Regions from separate parts of the Methylobacterium sp. Gmos3 genome, predicted to be linked through region 1. Evidence: predicted binding sites of a transcription regulator. Region 1 holds the regulator's gene; each other region holds the start of a gene.
What was found. The regulator LexA, encoded in region 1, represses DNA repair genes until DNA is damaged. The targets are predictions, from matches to a motif close to TGTTCNNNNTGTGTTCNG.

Region 1 (5,841 bases):
CGACGTGAGCGCCCGGCGCAGCGTGGTGATCCCGGGCTACACCGCCTCGGAGACGGCGCGCTACACGGTGGCGGGCTCGCAGGTCTTCGGCGAGGTGTCGACGGACGTGCGGGTGGGGGCGACGACGCTCCAGCCGTTCGCGGGCCTGTCGTATGTGAGCCTGGACGGACACCGGGTGACCGAGCGCGGCTCGGCGGACGCGGCGCTGTCGGGGACGGTGAGGGCCCAGGGCGTGGCCTACACGAGCGTGGGGGTGCGGGCGGCGACGCAGATCACCCTGGGCGACGTGGTGCTGACGCCGAGCGTGACGCTGGGCTGGCAGCACGCGTTCGGGGATCTGGCGCCGCGGGCGAGCCTCCGGTTTGCCGGTGGGAGCGTGTTCGGGGTGAGCGGCGTGCCGGTGGCGCAGGAGACGGCCCTGGTGGGGGCGGGCCTGTCCTACGACCTGTCCGAGGTGTCGGCGATCCGGGTGAACTACACCGGGCAGCTGGCTCCGAGGGCCACGCAGAGCGCCTTCACCGCGGAGTACTCGCACCGGTTCTGAGGACGTGAGGCCGGCGACGGAAGCTCGTCGCCGGTCTTTCCAGAGCGGTTCCCGGGGAACGCAGTCAGGCCGGGTCTCCCCTATTCGCAAGCGAAGCAGGGCAATGCAGGTATCCGTCCCATTTGGGCGGGGTCCGGTGTCCTGGCGTTCTTCTCTGCACTTGTGAGAGCGGTGATGCTGGCGGCGTGAAAACTGATCGACGAAGTCGAATCCCGGTCCGGATTCAGGGATACGCCAGCAGCTTCGGATTTGAAGTTCGCGTTGCATCTTGAATGGAAGACAATTCAAGATTGTATAGTTTCTCTGAATATCGGGATAAACCTGCGGCGGTATACCGATTTCGACGAAATTTCTGCAGCGGGGGGTTTCCATTACCCAGGCAATTGGGGAAATGCTCTTGTTATGCGGTCGGGCGAACCCTGTGAGGTGTCGATCCTTGGGTGCCGACCCACTGCAGGTCGCGAGCGGTCGCCAGTATTCCAAGGTGGAAGACGTTCGATATGATGGTTTGGACGATGAAGCGCGCAATGCGTGCGACGGCGCGGGGAATGGCTGTCGGGGTGAGCCTTTCAGCCGCGATCGGGGCTGGCCCGTCGCTGGCGGCTCCTGATGCGCCTGCGGCCGCGAAGGCCAATCAGGGCGCCGTTCCGAACCTCGGCGGGACCGGGGAGGCTGGCGATCCGCAGGTGACCACGGCCACCTATCAGGATTGGCTGGTGCGCTGCGTGACCCCGCCCAACGCGGCCAAGATCTGCGAAGCGACCCAGACGATCCAGGTGCAGGGGCAGAACGGTCAACCGGGAGGCCTGATCGCGATCATGGCCATCGGCCGCCTCGCGGCCGATGGCCCTCTCCGCGTGGCCGTCCAATTGCCGGCCGGGGTCTGGCTGCCCGCTGGTGCGAAGGTCCAGGCGGGAGAGAAAGCGAAGGCCGTTCCCCTCGAGTTCAAGCGGTGCGGCTCGGGCTGTTTCGCGGAGGTCGAGGCTGACAAGGATTTCGAGCTCGCCCTGCGGACCGCGACCGGAACCGGCACCCTGAGCTTCGAGGATGGCGCCCGCCGCACCGTGAACGTGCCTTTCTCCTTCCGGGGATTTTCGGCCGCCCTCGACGCAGCCATCAAGCCCCGCTGACGCCAGCGACGACGGGTTCGGCCCCCAGCCCGCTCGTTCCGTTCAGGGCCAGGACGCCCCCGATCCTGAGCCGAGAGGCGGGGGGCTGAAGACCGCGCGCCTCCTCCCGCTGCCGGATTGCGGCTTCTGGAAGCTCTCCATCCAGGTCCGGCGGGATGCTGGACTGACGTCCTTCACATCTGAGAACGAACCGATGGCCAACTCCGCAACCACCAATTCGCCCGCGTCTCAGGTGCCGCCGCTGTTCTACGGCAAGCCGGACGTGGTCCGATTCCCGGAGCATCGTACGCTCGGGGTTCGGCGCGAAGGGCATTTCGGCTTCGCGGCCGAAGCCGTTGCGATTCCCCTCACCGTGGCAGAATTCGCCGCGGCGGGGCGCGTCATGCCGATCGTCTTCGCCCAAGCCGAGGATGCTCTGCCCCTGGCCTTGAGCGGGCTGTCAGCGGGGCGCAACCTGCTCATCGACAAGGCGGGCGTGTGGCGTCCCGGCCTCTACATCCCGGCCTATCTGCGGCGCTATCCGTTCATCGCCGTGCAGGCGGGTGACGGGCCGGCGATGCTCGGCGTCGATACGACCAGTTCGCTGATCGTCCCGGAGGCCGATGGCGAGACGACGGACCGGCTGTTCGACGAGGCCGGCGCGCCGACGCCCCGGGCTCAGGCGGCGATGGCATTGAGCAAGGCCTATGCAGCCGAGTACGAAGCCACCCGCAGTTTCTCGGCCGCCTTGCTGGAACACCGCCTGCTGGTGCCCCGTTCGGCCGAACTGCGGCTGACGACATCCGCCGTCACGGCGACCGGTGAGATCCCCCCGGTGAGTTCCACGCTGACGGGCTTCCAGCTGGTCGATGAAGCGGCGTTCCGCGCCCTTCCGGCCGACGTGGTGGCCGAATTCCACGCTCGCGGTTGGTTGGGGGCGATCGTGCTCCACCTCGCCTCGCAACTCAGCTGGCAGACGCTCCTCGATGCGCAAGCCGAGGAACAGCCCCCGGCGGAGGCCACTGCCGCCTAAGACCAGGCGTCGCGCCGGTGCCGGTCCGGTGCGTGTGTCGTCGCTCCCTGGCGGCGGCGATGCGAACTTGGCGCGGCTTGCGCGGGGTCGAGCTCGTCGTCTCGGCCCCCATCGCCACCGCATTGGCCCAGGACGACGCGGAGGCGGCCCGCCAGCCATGGCGACGGGCGGCCGATCAAACTCCGGCCCGAGATGCCAAGGCTCGCGACCCTGATGGACACGGCCGAGCCCGCCGTGCTGGCCTGCCTGGGCGTCCCGGCCAAAGCCGGTGATCGTGGTGGCTCTCGGCGAGCGACACCACGCTAGTGGACACGACCCGCTCAAGCTCCTGCCGTGACCTATGAGAGCGGCTCGGACGGTCCGATAGCGTTCGGGTGAGCCGGCATCGCCCTACGAACCGACGCAAGGCCAAGCTTGTCTCTTGCGGAACACTTGCGGAACGCTTAACGTGTTCGCGATTTGTTTCCGTGCGACCGCCGCCACTTTGCGAGACCCGAACGATGCTCACGCGCAAGCAGCTGGACCTCCTGCGCTTCATCCAGCAGCGGATGCAGGAATGCGGCGTGCCGCCGTCCTTCGATGAGATGAAGGATGCCCTCGATCTGAAGTCGAAATCCGGCATTCACCGCCTCATCACCGCCCTGGAAGAGCGCGGCTTCCTGCGCCGCCTGCCGAACCGGGCGCGGGCCATCGAGGTGATTCGCCTGCCCGACGCTCTGGGGCGCGGGCCGGAGGCGGCCGAGGCGGCGGCGGCTGCGGCGCCCGAGCCCCGGCGCTTCACCCCGAGCGTCGTCGAGGGCGGGCTCGCCAAGCTGCCGCCGGCCGCGACGCCTCAGCCTCGGGCCTATGAGGAGTTCCGGGGCGTCGCGATCCCGGTCATGGGGCGCATCGCGGCGGGCACGCCCATCGCGGCGATCCAGAGCCAGAGCCACACCGTCACCATGTCGCCGGACTTCCTGGCCGGCGGCGAGCATTACGCTCTTGAGGTGCGCGGCGACTCGATGGTCGATGCCGGCATCCTCGATGGCGACCTCGTCGTCATCCGCAAGCAGGAAACCGCCAATACCGGCGACATCATCGTCGCCCTGATCGACGACGAGGAGGCGACCCTCAAGCGCCTGCGTCGGCGCGGCTCCTCCATCGCCCTCGAAGCGGCGAACCCGGCCTACGAGACCCGCGTCCTCGGCCCCGACCGGGTGCGGATCCAGGGTCGCCTCGTGAGCCTCGTCCGCCGCTACTGATCCGAAGGGGGCTCCGGCTCCCGGCCCGAACGCCATGGCGGCGCACGGCTCGCCGCGTGGGCATAGGTTGGAACCAGGGCGTCGCCGTCCAGCCTCACCGAGACGGCGCCCCCCTCCGCGAGGCGTCGCCGGTCGATGACCAGCGGCGCCGCGCAGTCCGGCGGTGCCCGCAGCGCGGTGACGATGAGGGCGGCGCGGGCGCAATCCTCCGGGAAGGCGCGCCTGTCCTTCACCAGGGCGACGGCCCGGCCATCCGGCAGGCGGGCGGTGCAGCCGAGACGGTCGCAGCGGCCCGGCGGGGGCGCGGCCAGGAGGTCGCCGGCCCGCCGGCCGTCGCCATCGGCCTTCAGCCATTGTTCCAGCACGAAGGCGGGCGGCTTGCCGAGCACCACGAGGCGCCCGTCGGCCCCGCGCAGGGCCGCGCCCGCGCCTTGGCGGTCGATGTAGAGATCCTGCCGGTGCGGCAGGGCCGCGAAGGCCAGGCCCGCCAGGGCCGGCAGCAGGGCGAGGCGGCGCAGGTTCGAGATGGGAAGCGTCGCGATGAGGAGCGCCGCCGCGAGCAGGAGCAGGGCTCCCGTGCCGAAGGCCGGCACCACGAGGACGGAGCGGCCGAACCCGGCGATCCATTCCGAGACGGCGAGCATCCCGGCCACCGCCTGCCCCATCACCCACCAGACCGGCCGGTCGAGGGCGAACGGATAGGTGAGCGTGCCGAGGACGGCGCAGGGCATCACCACCAGGGAAACGAGGGGCAGGGTCAGCGCGTTGCCGAGCACGCCGAAGGGCTGCACCGTCTGGAAATGGTAGGTCGCGAACGGGGCGGTCGCGACCTGGGCGACGAGGGTCGTGGCGAGGGTGCCGACGATGCCTCTGGCGACGAGGCCCAGGGTCCGCCCGAGGCGTCCCGCGCCGGGCGTGAGGAACAGCCGCCCATCGATGAGCCGGGCGCAGGCGACGAGGCCCGCCACTGCGCCGAAGGACATCTGGAAGCTGGGTCCGAGCAGGGCCTCGGGCTCCCGCGCGAGGCCGACGAGGGCGGCGAGGGCGAGATTGCGCATCGAGAGCGCCGGCCGGTCCACGAGGATCGCACCGAGCATGATCAGCGTCATCAGCAGGCTGCGCTCCGCGGCGATGTCCCAGCCGGAGAAGGCGCAATAGGCGGTGGCGCCCGCCATGGCCGCCCCCGCCGCGATCTTCTTGATCGGCCAGAACAGGGCGCAATGGGGCACGAGGGCGAGGACCGCCCGGATCAGCCAGAAGACGACCCCCGCCGCCAGCACCATGTGCAGGCCGGAGATCGAGACGACGTGGTAGATGCCGGCCGCGCGCAGGGCATCGTTGGCTTGCGGACCGATCAGCCCCCGCTTGCCGGTGACGAGCGCGGCGGCGACGGCGCCGGGCTGGCCGCCGAAGCTGCCGGCGATCCGGCGGGTCAGGGCGTTGCGGGCCTCGTCGAGGGCGGCGGCGAAGCGGAGCGAGGGAGGCAGGTCCGGCGTCGGCGCGACCGTGATCGGCCCGACCAGGGAGCCCACCGCGCCGATCCCCTGGAAGTAGGCGTCGCGGGCGAAATCGTAGCCCCCCGGCCGGGCCGCCTCCGGTGGGGGCAGGAGCCGCGCCGTGGCGCTCACGGTGTCGCCCGGCCTGAGCGGCGGCGCCTTGCGGAACGACACCCGCACCCGGCGCGGGCGCGCCTCGGGCGGCAGGGCGCCGAAGCTCTCGACGCGCACGATGAGCCGCGCGCCCTCCTCGCGCTCGTCCAAGCCCTCAATCACCCCGGTGAGCGGCGCGACCATGGTCCGCGTGAGGATCGGCGCGGCCACGCTCTCGACCCGCCATGCGGCAGCGGCGAAGCCGAGGCAGGCGAACCCGAGGGCGAGCGCCAGGGCCATCGCCCCGGGCCGCGCTCCGAGCCGG
Region 2 (5,841 bases), on a different contig from region 1:
GGACGGGGCTCCGTCGAGTGGGCGAAGTTGCCCGCCGCCACCAGCGCCTGCATCGCGGCATAGCCGTAGATCGTCGAGCCGGTCGGGTCGACGCCCTGCGCCTTGAACGCCTTCACCACCCCAGCGGCGGCCGGCTGGCGGCTCGGATCGAGGTAGAAGGTCATCAGCACGCCGTTGCTCGCCGGCCCCGCCACCTTGGCAAAGTCCGGCGTCGCGATGGCCGAGGTGCCGAACCATTGCGGCCGGTAGCCCCGGTCGGCGGCGATCTTGACGAGCCGGCCCATCTCGGCGGCGTCGCCCCCGTAATAGACCACCTCGATCCCCGCCGCCTTGAGCCGGTCGGCCAGGGCCTCGTCGTCCTTCTCGGAGGGCTGGAAGGACAGGAACAGCGCCTCGTTGACGCCGATCCGGTTCAGGTTGTCCTTCGTCGCGGCGGCGAGCAGCCGCGCGGGGGCGCTCTGGTCCTGCAGCAGCGCGATCTTGCGGTCGCGGAACCGCTCGGCCAGCACCGCCGCCGAGAGCCGGGCCTGGTCGTCGTCGCGCCCGCATACGCGGAAGATCGTCGGCAGGCCCCGGTCCGTCAGCTTGGCCGCCACGGAGGCCGCCGTGATCATCACGATGCCATTGGCCGCGTAGAGGTCCGAGGCGGCGATGGAGGCGTTCGAGCAGACATGGCCCACCACGAGCCGCACGTTCGAGCGGATGAAGTGGTTGGCCACCGCCGTCGCGGAATTCGAATCGCAGGCGTCGTCCTGCACGTCGAGGACGACCGGCTGCCCGTCGAGCCCGCCCATGGCGTTGGCCTCCCGGGCCGCCGCCTCGACGCCGCGCAGCACCTGCTCGCCCACGGCGACGTAGGGACCCGAGCGCGGCACGGCGACGCCGACGGTCACGTCGGCGCAGGCTGGCCGGGCGAGGCACAGGCTGGACACGAGCAACGCGGCGGCGAGGAGCCCGCGGGCGGGGACGACACGTCCGGCTTTCATCGGGCTCTGCTCAGCACCCTCATCGCAGGCTACGGACGGGGCCTCCGGCCCCAGAGCCGCAGCCCATACGCGAGGTGATGCCGGAACGCGATTTCTTTTCCGTATCCCCCCGCTACTTCGAATAGCTGTACACGGCTGCGGCGGAGGCCACAGGCCCCGTGACGGTGGACAGGACGCCCAGCACCTTCTGGACCTCGGTGAACGGCGCGTTCGACACGTAGACCAGATCGCGGTTGCGCATCCGGAACGCCTGCGCGGTGAACAGGCTGTTGGGGTCGCGCATGTCGATCCGGTACACCACCGGCACCAGCGGCGTGCCCGTCAGCTTCGAGCCCGGCGCCAGGCGCCGCACGATCGCCGCCGGCTCGAACCGGAAGATGAACGTGCCCGCCGGGTCGGCCTGGAAGTCCGACAGGCCCCGCGCCTTGGCCAGCGCCTGCGCCAGGGTGATCCCGTCCGCCTGGAACGGCAGTTCGGTGGAGTTGCCCAGCGCGCCCACCGCCAGGAAGGTCTGCGGGTCGCGCACCAGGGTCAGCACGTCGTTGGGCCGCAGGTAGATGTTCTCCTTCGGGTTCGACACCACCGTCGTCAGCGGCACCGTGGCCGTCACGGGGCCGCGCGACAGCCGCACGAAGGTCTCCGACACCGGCGAGCGCACGCCGCCGGCGGCGGCGAGCACGTCGAGCAGGCGGTCGCCGTGGCCGGTGAGCGGCAGGCGGGCGCCGGCCACGGCCTCGCCGGTCACGGTGACGGTCTGCGAGATCGGCTTGGTGACGGAGACGAGCACCTGCGGCTGGATGGCCTTGCCGGCGAGTTCGTTCTCGATGAGCGCCTGCACGTCCTGCGGGCGGCGGCCGGCGACGGAGATGCGGCCGGCATAGGGGACGGAGATGGCGCCGTCGCGCCCGACGGGCTGCTCGGGGATGAGGGCGGATTTGGAGCCGGCGGAGAAGCGGTCGGCGACGAGGGGGCCGGAGAACAGGCCGCCGGAGCCAGCCTCCCAGATCGAGACGGCGACCATGTCGCCGATGCCGATGACGGGCTCGGCGGAGGGGCGGTGATCGCCGAAGGAGGCGAGCAGGCTGTCGAGCGGGCGTCCGCGCAGGGCCTCGATGACGGCGGGGGTGACGTCGATGATCTCGTAGCGGGCGAGCAGGCCGCCGCCGGCATCCGGCACCTCGGCCCCCGCCTGGATCGCGTCGGCCGTCGGACCCGCCGCCGGCAGGAGCGTGCAGCCCGACACCGCCAGCGTGGCGAGTAGGAAGATCGGGGTTATGCGCATCCGGACGATGTCCATGGGTCTGGCCGGGATCGTGCCTACCCCATGGGCAGCGGCGAGTCCGTAGCGGGCTGGCCACACTGCCTGTCGCACGGCCCATGCGGCCGTTTCATCCTCACAACCCACGGTTTCCCAGAGGATGAATCAGACCGGCCCGGTCAATTCGCCTGCGCGATGGTGCTGCCGATCTGCACATAGACGGTGTCGAGCTTCGCGCCGTAGAGCTTGAGGGATCCTGCGATGACGGCGAAGATCAATCCGCCAATCATCCCATACTCGATGGCGGTCGCCCCGCTCGCGTCGCACAGGAAGCGGCCGAGGAGGGAGGATTGGGTCGCGCTCGCTGTCCGCTCGCTCATCGTTCCGAAACCGTCAGGCTCCCGTCCTCCGATCGATCGGCGACGGGAGCGGGCCTCAGCTATAGCGGCCGCGAATTGCCGCAGGCTTAACGCGATCCCCCACGGCCGCCTTCAATCGCCGATCAGGCATGCCCGGCCTTCTGCCGCAGGGAGTCGATCCGCTTCGAGGCCTCGGCCTTATCGATGGAATCGTCGAAGGCGTCCGGCTCCTTGGCTTCCTCGGACAGGGTCTTCAGGTAGGAGGCCTGCGCGCCGGTCATCGGCTCGCCGCCGGTTGTCCACTGATCCGGATCCTTGATCTGGTTCGAGACATCCTTGGGATCGGTCTTCGGGTTCTCCGAGTGGGCGGAGTCCTTCGCGGTCGACTTGGCCATTGCTCTGTCTCGTTCATGGAATGTTCTGGCCAACGCGGGGGAGGGGTCGTGGTTCCGCGCGCAGGCGAGATGCGGTCGCGGCATCCACACCCTAGAATGACGGCCCTCGGGGCGCGGGCGGTGAGCACATGAACGGCGGGCAGGTTCTCGTGGTGATGGGAGTGTCGGGCTCGGGCAAGAGCACCATCGCCGCCCTCGCGGCGGAGCGGCTGGGCTGGATCTTCGTGGACGGAGACAGTTTCCACACGCCGGAGCATGTCGCGAAGATGCATGCGGGCATCGCCCTCGACGACGAGGACCGCGCGCCCTGGCTCGCGCGGATCGCCGCCTGGATCCGCCAGCGGCTGGAGGCCGGCGAATCCGGCGTCATCGTCTGCTCGGCCCTGCGCCGGGCCTACCGCGATGTCCTCACCGGCGGCAGCCGCCGGGTGCGCATCGTCTATCTGAAGGGCGACAAAGCGCTGATCGCGGCCCGGCTCGCGGGGCGCCACGGCCATTTCATGCCGTCCGGCCTGCTGGACAGCCAGTTCGCCGTGCTCGAACCCCCCGGCCCCGACGAGCACGCCATCGTCGTCGGCATCGCCGAATCGCCCGACGCCATCGCGGACCGCATCGTCGCCCGCGTCGCGGCCGGAGACTGATGCCGGCCGGGCCTGTGCCTGTGGCGGGGCGAGCACAGGGGGCGGCGGCCGGGCCATAAGGCGGGAGAGCGCCGGCCGCGTCCCCCTTCCGCCGCCACTCCGCCGGCTCGGGGCCGTTTTCCGGCCTCATTTCCCGGTGACCTAGCTTGACCATAGAACAAGCAGCACCGGGTCTCGGAATGCACCGCCTTCTCCTCGCTGCCGCCATCGCGGTCGCGCCAGCGTCCGCCTTCGCACAGACGCCGCGCGACAACATCGACGCGTTGATCGAGCAGCAGGCCAAGGCCAACGGAGTGCCGGCGAGCTTCGTGCACGCCGTCGTCAAGCGCGAGAGCAACTACAACCCCAAGGCCAAGGGCGGCAGCGCGCTGGGCCTCATGCAGATCAAGCACGCCACGGCCCGCGCGCTCGGCTACACCGGCGACGCGGCGGGGCTCTACGACCCCGAGACCAACCTCCGCTACGGCGTGGCCTACCTCGCGGGGGCCTACCGCACGGCGCAGGGCAACATTCACCAAGCCTACCAGTACTACAACCGCGGCTATTATTACGCCGCCAAGCGCCAGGGCGTGCCGACCGTCGTCGCTTCCACCGTGGCGCCCGTGGCCGCCTCGGCCAGCGCCCTGGCGAGCCTCTTCACCGGCCGCGCTCCGGCCGAGGCCGCCCAGGCGAACGCCGCCCTGGCCTATGCCGCCGCCGAGCCGCCGCCGGTCGAGGCGGTGGAGGTGCCGCTGCCGCCGCGCCGGCCCGCCGCCCTGGCCGGGGGCGCACAGGTGCAGTTCGCGAGCCTGACCACCGATCCCTCCTCCCCGGCCCAGGGCGCCGCGCCCGCCACTGCCACCGCCACGGTGGACGTGCCCCTGCCGCCCCGGCGGCCGGACGATTTCGGCGGCGCGGCGCAGGTCGCCGCCGCGACGCCCGCTGCCCTCACCGAGCTTCGCCTGTCGCCCGCCGCCCAGGCCGAAACCCCTGCCGCGACCGCCACCGCCGCCGTGGCGGAAGCCATCGCCGTGCCGCTGCCGCCCCGGCGCCCGTCGCCGAAGCTCCTGGCGCTCGCCGCCGCGCCGCGTCCCGCCACCGCAGCGCCCGTGCTGCAGGAGGCGGCGGCCCTGCCATCGCAATAGAAGCACACCCCGTTGCCCACACGGCATCGGTCCCGAGGCTTGACCATCGGGTCGTTCCGCAACACATAGGCCTGACGCTGCGGTCGGCGCCGGACAGGTGCCCATGCGCCCGTGAGAGGCGACGGCGTCAATATCGAATTCATCGGGGTAGGGTACGCTGGTTTCGCACGGATCGTCCGTGTCGGCCCTGCCCATCCCTGTCGGGAGGCTTGGCTGCCGCAGGCGTCTGGGCGGAACGGCGTCCCAAAACGGCAGGAAAGCGAACGGCGCCATGGCCGGCGTGATCGAACAGGAGACACTCTTCCTCGCGGATCTCGGCCGCCGGGTGCGCCATGCGCGCACGGTCCGGGGCCTCTCGCGAAAAGTGCTGTCCCAGCTCTCGGGCCTGTCCGAGCGCTACATCGCCCAGCTCGAAGGCGGGCAGGGCAACGTCTCCATCATCCTGCTGCGGCGGGTCGCCAACGCCATGGGCGTGCGCCTCGACGACCTGATCACCGGGGACGACAGCAGCCCCGATTGGCCCCTCATCCGCGATCTCCTCTCGCAGGCGGATCCGAGCCGGATCGCGGCGGCCAAGGACATCCTGTCCGGCGGCAACCGCAACGAGGCCTCCGGCGCGGCGCGGGTGGCGCTGATCGGCCTGCGCGGCGCGGGCAAGTCGACGCTGGGCAAGCTCGCGGCGGAACGCCTGGGCTGGACCTTCGTGGAGCTGAACGCCGAGATCGAGCGTGAGAACGCCCTGTCGGTGCAGGAAATCTTCGCGATCTACGGCCAGGAGGGCTACCGCCGCCTGGAGCAGGCCGCCCTGCGGCGGCTCACCGAGCATCCCGGCCCGCTCATCCTCGCGACCAGCGGCGGCATCGTCGCCGAGCCGCTGACCTACGATCTGCTGCTGCAGGCGTTCTACACGGTCTGGCTGCGCGCCCGGCCGGAGGAGCACATGAACCGCGTGCGCGAGCAGGGACACCTGCCGACCACCGGCGACCACGCCTCCGCGATGCAGGAATTGCGGGCCGTGCTGGCGAGCCGCGAGCCGCTCTACGCCCGGGCCGCCGCCCAGGTCGATACGTCGGACATC
Region 3 (5,841 bases), on a different contig from region 1:
TTTCCGTTCGACTGCCTCAGGTAACGCGCCGTCATTGCGAGCGGAGCGAAGCAATCCAGTCGGCTCCGCCTGATCCTGAGGAGTCGCGCTCTGGATTGCTTCGGCTCCGCCTCGCGATGACGGCGGAGGAAATGGCTGGCGCAACGGTCGGCGGCAGAGTGCGCAGGCGCCGTCATTTGACAACCCGCCGCCGCTCACCCACTTCTCCGCCCCGCGAGGTCCCGGCCGGCGGCGGGTTCGTTCGCATTCCGAACAATCCGTCGCGCCGCGGCCCCTTCGAGGGGGCAGAGGGTTCTGGATGAAAGTCGTCGTCGTCGAGTCGCCGGCCAAGGCCAAGACGATCAACAAGTATCTCGGCCGCGACTACGAGGTGATCGCCTCCTTCGGCCATATCCGCGACCTTCCCGCGAAGGACGGCTCGGTCGATCCCGAGCAGGACTTCCACATGGTCTGGGAGTTGGAGGATCGCGGCTCGAAGCGGGTCAGCGAGATCGCCAAGGCGGTCAAGGGCGCCGAGAAGCTGATCCTCGCCACCGACCCGGATCGCGAGGGCGAGGCGATCTCCTGGCACGTCCTGGAAGCGCTGAACGCCCGCAAGGTGCTGAAGGGCGTGCCGGTCGAGCGCGTGACCTTCAACGCCATCACCAAATCCTCCGTCGAGCAGGCGATGCGCAAGCCGCGCCAGATCGATCAGGCGTTGGTCGATGCCTATCTCGCCCGCCGCGCCCTCGATTACCTCGTCGGCTTCAATCTCTCGCCGGTCCTCTGGCGCAAGCTCCCCGGCGCCAAGTCGGCGGGCCGGGTGCAGTCGGTCGCCCTGCGCCTCGTGGTCGAGCGGGAGATGGAGATCGAGGCGTTCAAGCCCCGCGAATATTGGTCCATCATCGCGACGCTCGCGACCAAGGACGGCGCGACCTTCGAGGCAAGGCTCGTCGGCGCGGACGGGAAGCGCATCCAGCGCCTCGACGTCGGCAATGCCGAGGAGGCCGCCGCCTTCAAGGCCGCCCTCGAAGCGGCCACGTTCCAGGTGGCGAGCATCGAGGCCAAGCCGGCCAAGCGCCATCCGCAGCCGCCCTTCACCACCTCCACGTTGCAGCAGGAGGCCTCCCGCAAGCTCGGGATGGCGCCGGCCCAGACGATGCGCGTCGCCCAGCGCCTCTACGAGGGCGTCGATGTCGGCGGCGAGACGGTCGGCATCATCACCTACATGCGGACGGACGGCGTCGACATGGCGCCGGAGGCCATCGCCGATGCCCGGAAGGTGATCGCTCGCGAGTTCGGTGATCGCTACGTGCCCGGCGCCCCGCGCAAGTACAGCGTGAAGGCGAAGAACGCCCAGGAGGCGCACGAGGCGGTGCGCCCCACCGACATGGGGCGTCGGCCGAAGGACGTCGCCCGCTACCTCGAACCGGAGCAGGCCAAGCTCTACGACCTGATCTGGACCCGCACCATGGCGAGCCAGATGGAATCGGCCGAGCTGGAGCGCACCACGGTCGATGTCCACGCCATTGCGGGCGGGCGCCGGATCGAGCTGCGCGCCACCGGGCAGGTGGTGAAGTTCGACGGCTTCCTCGCGCTTTATCAAGAGGGCAAGGACGACGAGGAGGACGAGGAGAGCCGCCGCCTGCCGAAGATGGAGGCGGGCGATTCCCTGCGCCGCGAGAAGATCGCCTCCACGCAGCACTTCACCGAGCCGCCGCCGCGCTATTCCGAGGCGAGCCTCGTGAAGCGCATGGAGGAGCTCGGCATCGGCCGCCCGTCCACCTACGCGGCGGTGTTGCAGACCCTGCGCGACCGCGAATACGTCAAGATCGAGAAGAAGCGGCTTCAGCCGGAGGACAAGGGGCGGCTCGTGACGGGCTTCCTCGAAAGCTTCTTCCGCCGCTACGTCGAGTACGATTTCACCGCCGACCTCGAAGAGCAGCTCGACCGCGTCTCGAACGCCGAGATCGACTGGCGGCAGGTGCTGCGCGACTTCTGGCGCGACTTCTCGGCCGCCATCGGCGAGACGAAGGAGTTGCGCGTCGCGGAGGTGCTGGAAGCCCTGAACGGTCTGCTCGGGCCGCACATCTTCCCCGACCGGGGCGAGGGCAAGGACCCCCGCGCCTGCCCGAATTGCGGCGAGGGCCAACTCTCGCTGAAGCTCGGCAAGTTCGGCGCCTTCGTCGGCTGCTCGAACTATCCCGAATGCACCTACACGCGGCAATTGTCGGCCACGGGCGTCAACGGTGAGGGCGACGGCTCCTCCACCGACGGCGGCCAGCCGGGGGTGCGGGTGCTCGGCAACGACCCCGCCACCAACCTGCCGGTGACGGTGCGTGACGGCCGGTTCGGGCCGTTCATCCAGCTCGGTGAGGCCAGCGCCGAGAAGGGCGCGGAGAAGCCGAAGCGCTCCTCCCTGCCGAAGGGGCTCTCCCCCGGGGATGTGACGCTGGAGAAGGCGCTGGCCCTGCTCTCGCTGCCCCGTGAGATCGCGCGGCACCCGGAGACCGGTGAGCCGATCCTGGCGGGCATCGGGCGGTTCGGGCCTTACGTGCAGCACGGGCGGACCTACGCCAATCTCGGCCGAGACGACGACGTGCTCGAGATCGGCGGCAACCGGGCCATCGACCTCATCGTCGCCAAGGAGCAGGGCGGCGGGCGCGGTCGCCCGGCGGGCGATCCCGGCCGTTCGCTCGGCAAGGACGCGGAGAGCGGCAAGGACATCGTGGTGAAGGCGGGCCGCTACGGACCCTACGTCACCGATGGCAATGTGAACGCGACCCTGCCCAAGAGCGCGAATGCCGAGGCCCTGACCTTAGAGGAGGCGCTGAAGCTGATCGCGGCGAAGCGCGAGGCGGGCGGCGGCAAGAAGGCGCCCGCCCGCAAGAAGGCGACGCCGCGCAAGCCCGATGGCGAGAAGGCGAAGGCGCCGGCCAAGAAGCCGGCCGTCAAGAAGGCCGCGCCGAAGAAGAAGGCGGCGGGCTGAGGCCCGCCACCCACAGGGCTCAGATCAGGTACGAGATCGTGGCGGCGAAAGCCGTCGCAAGGGTGGCGACGGCGATGGCGGCGGGAGCGATGACGAACGGGGCGGGTCGGCCCTCGTCCTCGTCGAGGCAACCGAAAGCAGTGCCTGCCGCGTGCTCGAATCGAATGAGGTCGAGGTGACGGGCTTCAGTCGCGTCGCTCGGCATCGGCGCACTCCAGGGTCGGAGGGTGATCACCCCAGGTAACGCCTTGTGTCCATTCAGGTTCCGGCGTTCCCGGAACGTTAACCTTGGCGGTCCACCCTGTCGGGCTCGCTTCGGATGCGTGGGGTGCTCGCGCGCCGCACCGCAGCATGTCAGAAAGGCCGCCGATCCCGCTACGGTGGCTTTGATGTTTATGTTTTGTTCCGTTATGCTGGCGAGATGAAGGCGCATGCTCCCAGACGCAAAGCTTCCCCCGGTTCGGTCGCTCCTGCTGCGCGTGGGAGTGGCCGCGTGAGCGATCCGGCCCGCGATCTCTTCGCCGGCAAGGGCAAGCCCTTGCCCGTCGCCGAGCCCAAGCGTCGGCTGACCGAAGCCGCCTCGCCCGTCACGCTGGCGGCGGCCTCCCCGGAGGCGGGCTACACCGCCTCCGACATCGAGGTGCTGGAAGGCCTGGAGCCGGTCCGGCGCCGGCCGGGCATGTATATCGGCGGCACGGACGAGCGCGCCCTGCACCACCTCTTTGCGGAGGTGATCGACAATTCCATGGACGAGGCGGTCGCCGGCCATGCGAGCTTCATCGAGGTGGAGCTCGAGGAGGGCGGTTTCCTCGTCGTGACCGATAACGGGCGCGGCATCCCCGTCGACCCGCACCCGAAGTTTCCGGGCAAGTCGGCCCTCGAAGTCATCATGACCACCCTGCACGCGGGCGGTAAGTTCGATTCGAAGGTCTACGAGACCTCCGGCGGCCTGCACGGCGTCGGCATCTCGGTGGTGAACGCCCTCTCGGACGTGCTGGAGGTCGAGGTCGCCCGCAACCAGACTCTCTACCGCCAGTGCTTCTCGCGCGGGCATTCGCAGGGTGCGCTGGAAATCGTCGGGCGGGTGCAGAACCGGCGCGGGACGCGGGTGCGCTTCCACCCGGACGCGCAGATCTTCGGCTCGCTGAAGTTCGACCCCCGCCGCCTGTTCAAGATGGCCCGCTCGAAGGCCTACCTGTTCGGCGGCGTCGAAATCCGCTGGAAATGTGCCCCCTCCCTGGTCGAGGGCATGGAGGATGTGCCCGCCGAGGCGGTGCACCGCTTCCCCGGCGGCCTGTCGGACTATCTCGCCCGGGACATCGAGGGGAAGGAACTCGTCCTCGACAAGGTGTTCGCCGGCAAGGTGACGAAGCCCGGTTCGCACGGCTCCCTCGAATGGGCCGTGGCCTGGACGGTCGCCGATGACGGCGTCTCGCATTCGTACTGCAACACGATCCCGACGCCGGAGGGCGGCACCCACGAGGCGGGCCTGCGGGTCGCCCTGCTCCGGGGCCTGCGCGAACATGCCGAGCGGGTGAACCAGGCGAAGCGCATGACGGCCGTCACCACCGACGACGTGATGGCGACCTGCGCCTCCATGCTGTCGGTCTTCATCCGCGAGCCGGAATTCCAGGGCCAGACCAAGGACAAGCTCGCCACCGTCGAGGCGCAGCGCATCGTCGAGACGGCGGTGCGCGATGCCTTCGACCACTGGCTCGCCGCCTCCCCGGCCCAGGCGAACAAGCTCCTCGATTGGGTGATCGACCGGGCGGAGGAGCGCCTGCGCCGCCGCCAGGAGAAGGAGGTCGCCCGCAAGAGCGCCACCCGCAAGCTGCGCCTGCCGGGCAAGCTCGCGGATTGCTCGGCGGCCGGCACGGCGGGCTCCGAGATCTTCATCGTCGAGGGCGATTCCGCCGGCGGCTCGGCCAAGCAGGCGCGGGACCGGGCGACGCAGGCGATCCTGCCGCTGCGGGGCAAGATCCTGAACGTCGCCTCGGCGAGCCGCGACAAGCTCGGCGCCAACCAGCTGATCGGCGACCTGACGCTGGCGCTCGGCTGCGGCACGGGGGCGAATTTCCGCGAGGCGGACCTTCGCTACGACAAGGTGATCATCATGACGGACGCCGACGTGGACGGCGCCCACATCGCCTCGCTGCTGATCACGTTCTTCTACCGGCAGATGCCCAAGCTCATCGACAAGGGGCACCTCTACCTCGCGATCCCGCCGCTTTACCGGCTCCAGCAGGGTTCGAAGGTCGCCTATGCCCGTGATGACGCCGACCGTGAGCGGATCGTCAAGAGCCTCTTCAAGGGCGGCAAGGTCGAGATCGGGCGCTTCAAGGGCCTCGGCGAGATGATGCCGGCGCAGTTGAAGGAGACCACAATGGATCCGAAGAAGCGCACGCTGCTGCGCGTCGCGATCCTGGACGAGGCACGGGAATCGACCGGCGATACGGTGGAGCGGCTGATGGGCAACAAGCCCGAGGCCCGCTTCACCTTCATCACCGAGCGGGCCGCCTTCGCGGAAGGCGCCGACCTCGACATCTGAGGGGTGGCCAGGGGCGCTGCCCCTGGACCCCGCCGAAGGACTCGTCCTTCGGGATCCCGGTTATTGCGCCGGAATCGCCTTGGCCGGATCGAAGGCTTGAGCGGCCGAGATCGTGTCCTTGCTCATCTGGAGGATCGCGGAGAAGCGGTCCCCGCCGGGACGCAGCACGAGCGCGTCCGGCTCCACGGCGATCCGCTTGCTGCCGATCCCGAGAAACCCGCCGACATCGATGATGACGGCCTTCAGCGCTCCGCCATCCAGGAGCAGGTCGTCGATCTTGCCGATGCTGTCGCCGGCCGGATTGCGCACCTCGACGCCGATCATG

Region 2: the regulator LexA is predicted to act here: its motif matches at 3,009-3,026, upstream of ACS5Q7_RS14925 (DUF3072 domain-containing protein).
Region 3: the regulator LexA is predicted to act here: its motif matches at 3,359-3,376, upstream of parE (DNA topoisomerase IV subunit B).

What each region holds. Positions count from the first base shown of each region.
Region 1 covers NZ_JBWJYL010000001.1:324,010-329,850, reverse strand. Annotated here, with positions in the region: gene ACS5Q7_RS01660 (autotransporter-associated beta strand repeat-containing protein) at 1-544, shown strand, start outside; gene ACS5Q7_RS01655 (invasion associated locus B family protein) at 985-1,674, shown strand; gene ACS5Q7_RS01650 (SapC family protein) at 1,868-2,686, shown strand; partial or broken gene ACS5Q7_RS01645 (IS256 family transposase) at 2,782-2,944, shown strand; gene lexA (transcriptional repressor LexA) at 3,187-3,927, shown strand; gene ACS5Q7_RS01635 (ComEC/Rec2 family competence protein) at 3,921-5,841, opposite strand, start outside.
Region 2 covers NZ_JBWJYL010000006.1:362,368-368,208, forward strand. Annotated here, with positions in the region: gene ACS5Q7_RS14910 (branched-chain amino acid ABC transporter substrate-binding protein) at 1-986, opposite strand, end outside; gene ACS5Q7_RS14915 (polysaccharide biosynthesis/export family protein) at 1,099-2,268, opposite strand; gene ACS5Q7_RS14920 (Flp family type IVb pilin) at 2,424-2,624, opposite strand; gene ACS5Q7_RS14925 (DUF3072 domain-containing protein) at 2,747-2,998, opposite strand; gene ACS5Q7_RS14930 (gluconokinase) at 3,127-3,639, shown strand; gene ACS5Q7_RS14935 (lytic transglycosylase domain-containing protein) at 3,819-4,763, shown strand; gene ACS5Q7_RS14940 (helix-turn-helix transcriptional regulator) at 5,035-5,841, shown strand, end outside.
Region 3 covers NZ_JBWJYL010000004.1:82,818-88,658, forward strand. Annotated here, with positions in the region: gene topA (type I DNA topoisomerase) at 299-2,968, shown strand; gene ACS5Q7_RS09340 (hypothetical protein) at 2,988-3,173, opposite strand; gene parE (DNA topoisomerase IV subunit B) at 3,462-5,516, shown strand; gene ACS5Q7_RS09350 (PRC-barrel domain-containing protein) at 5,577-5,841, opposite strand, start outside.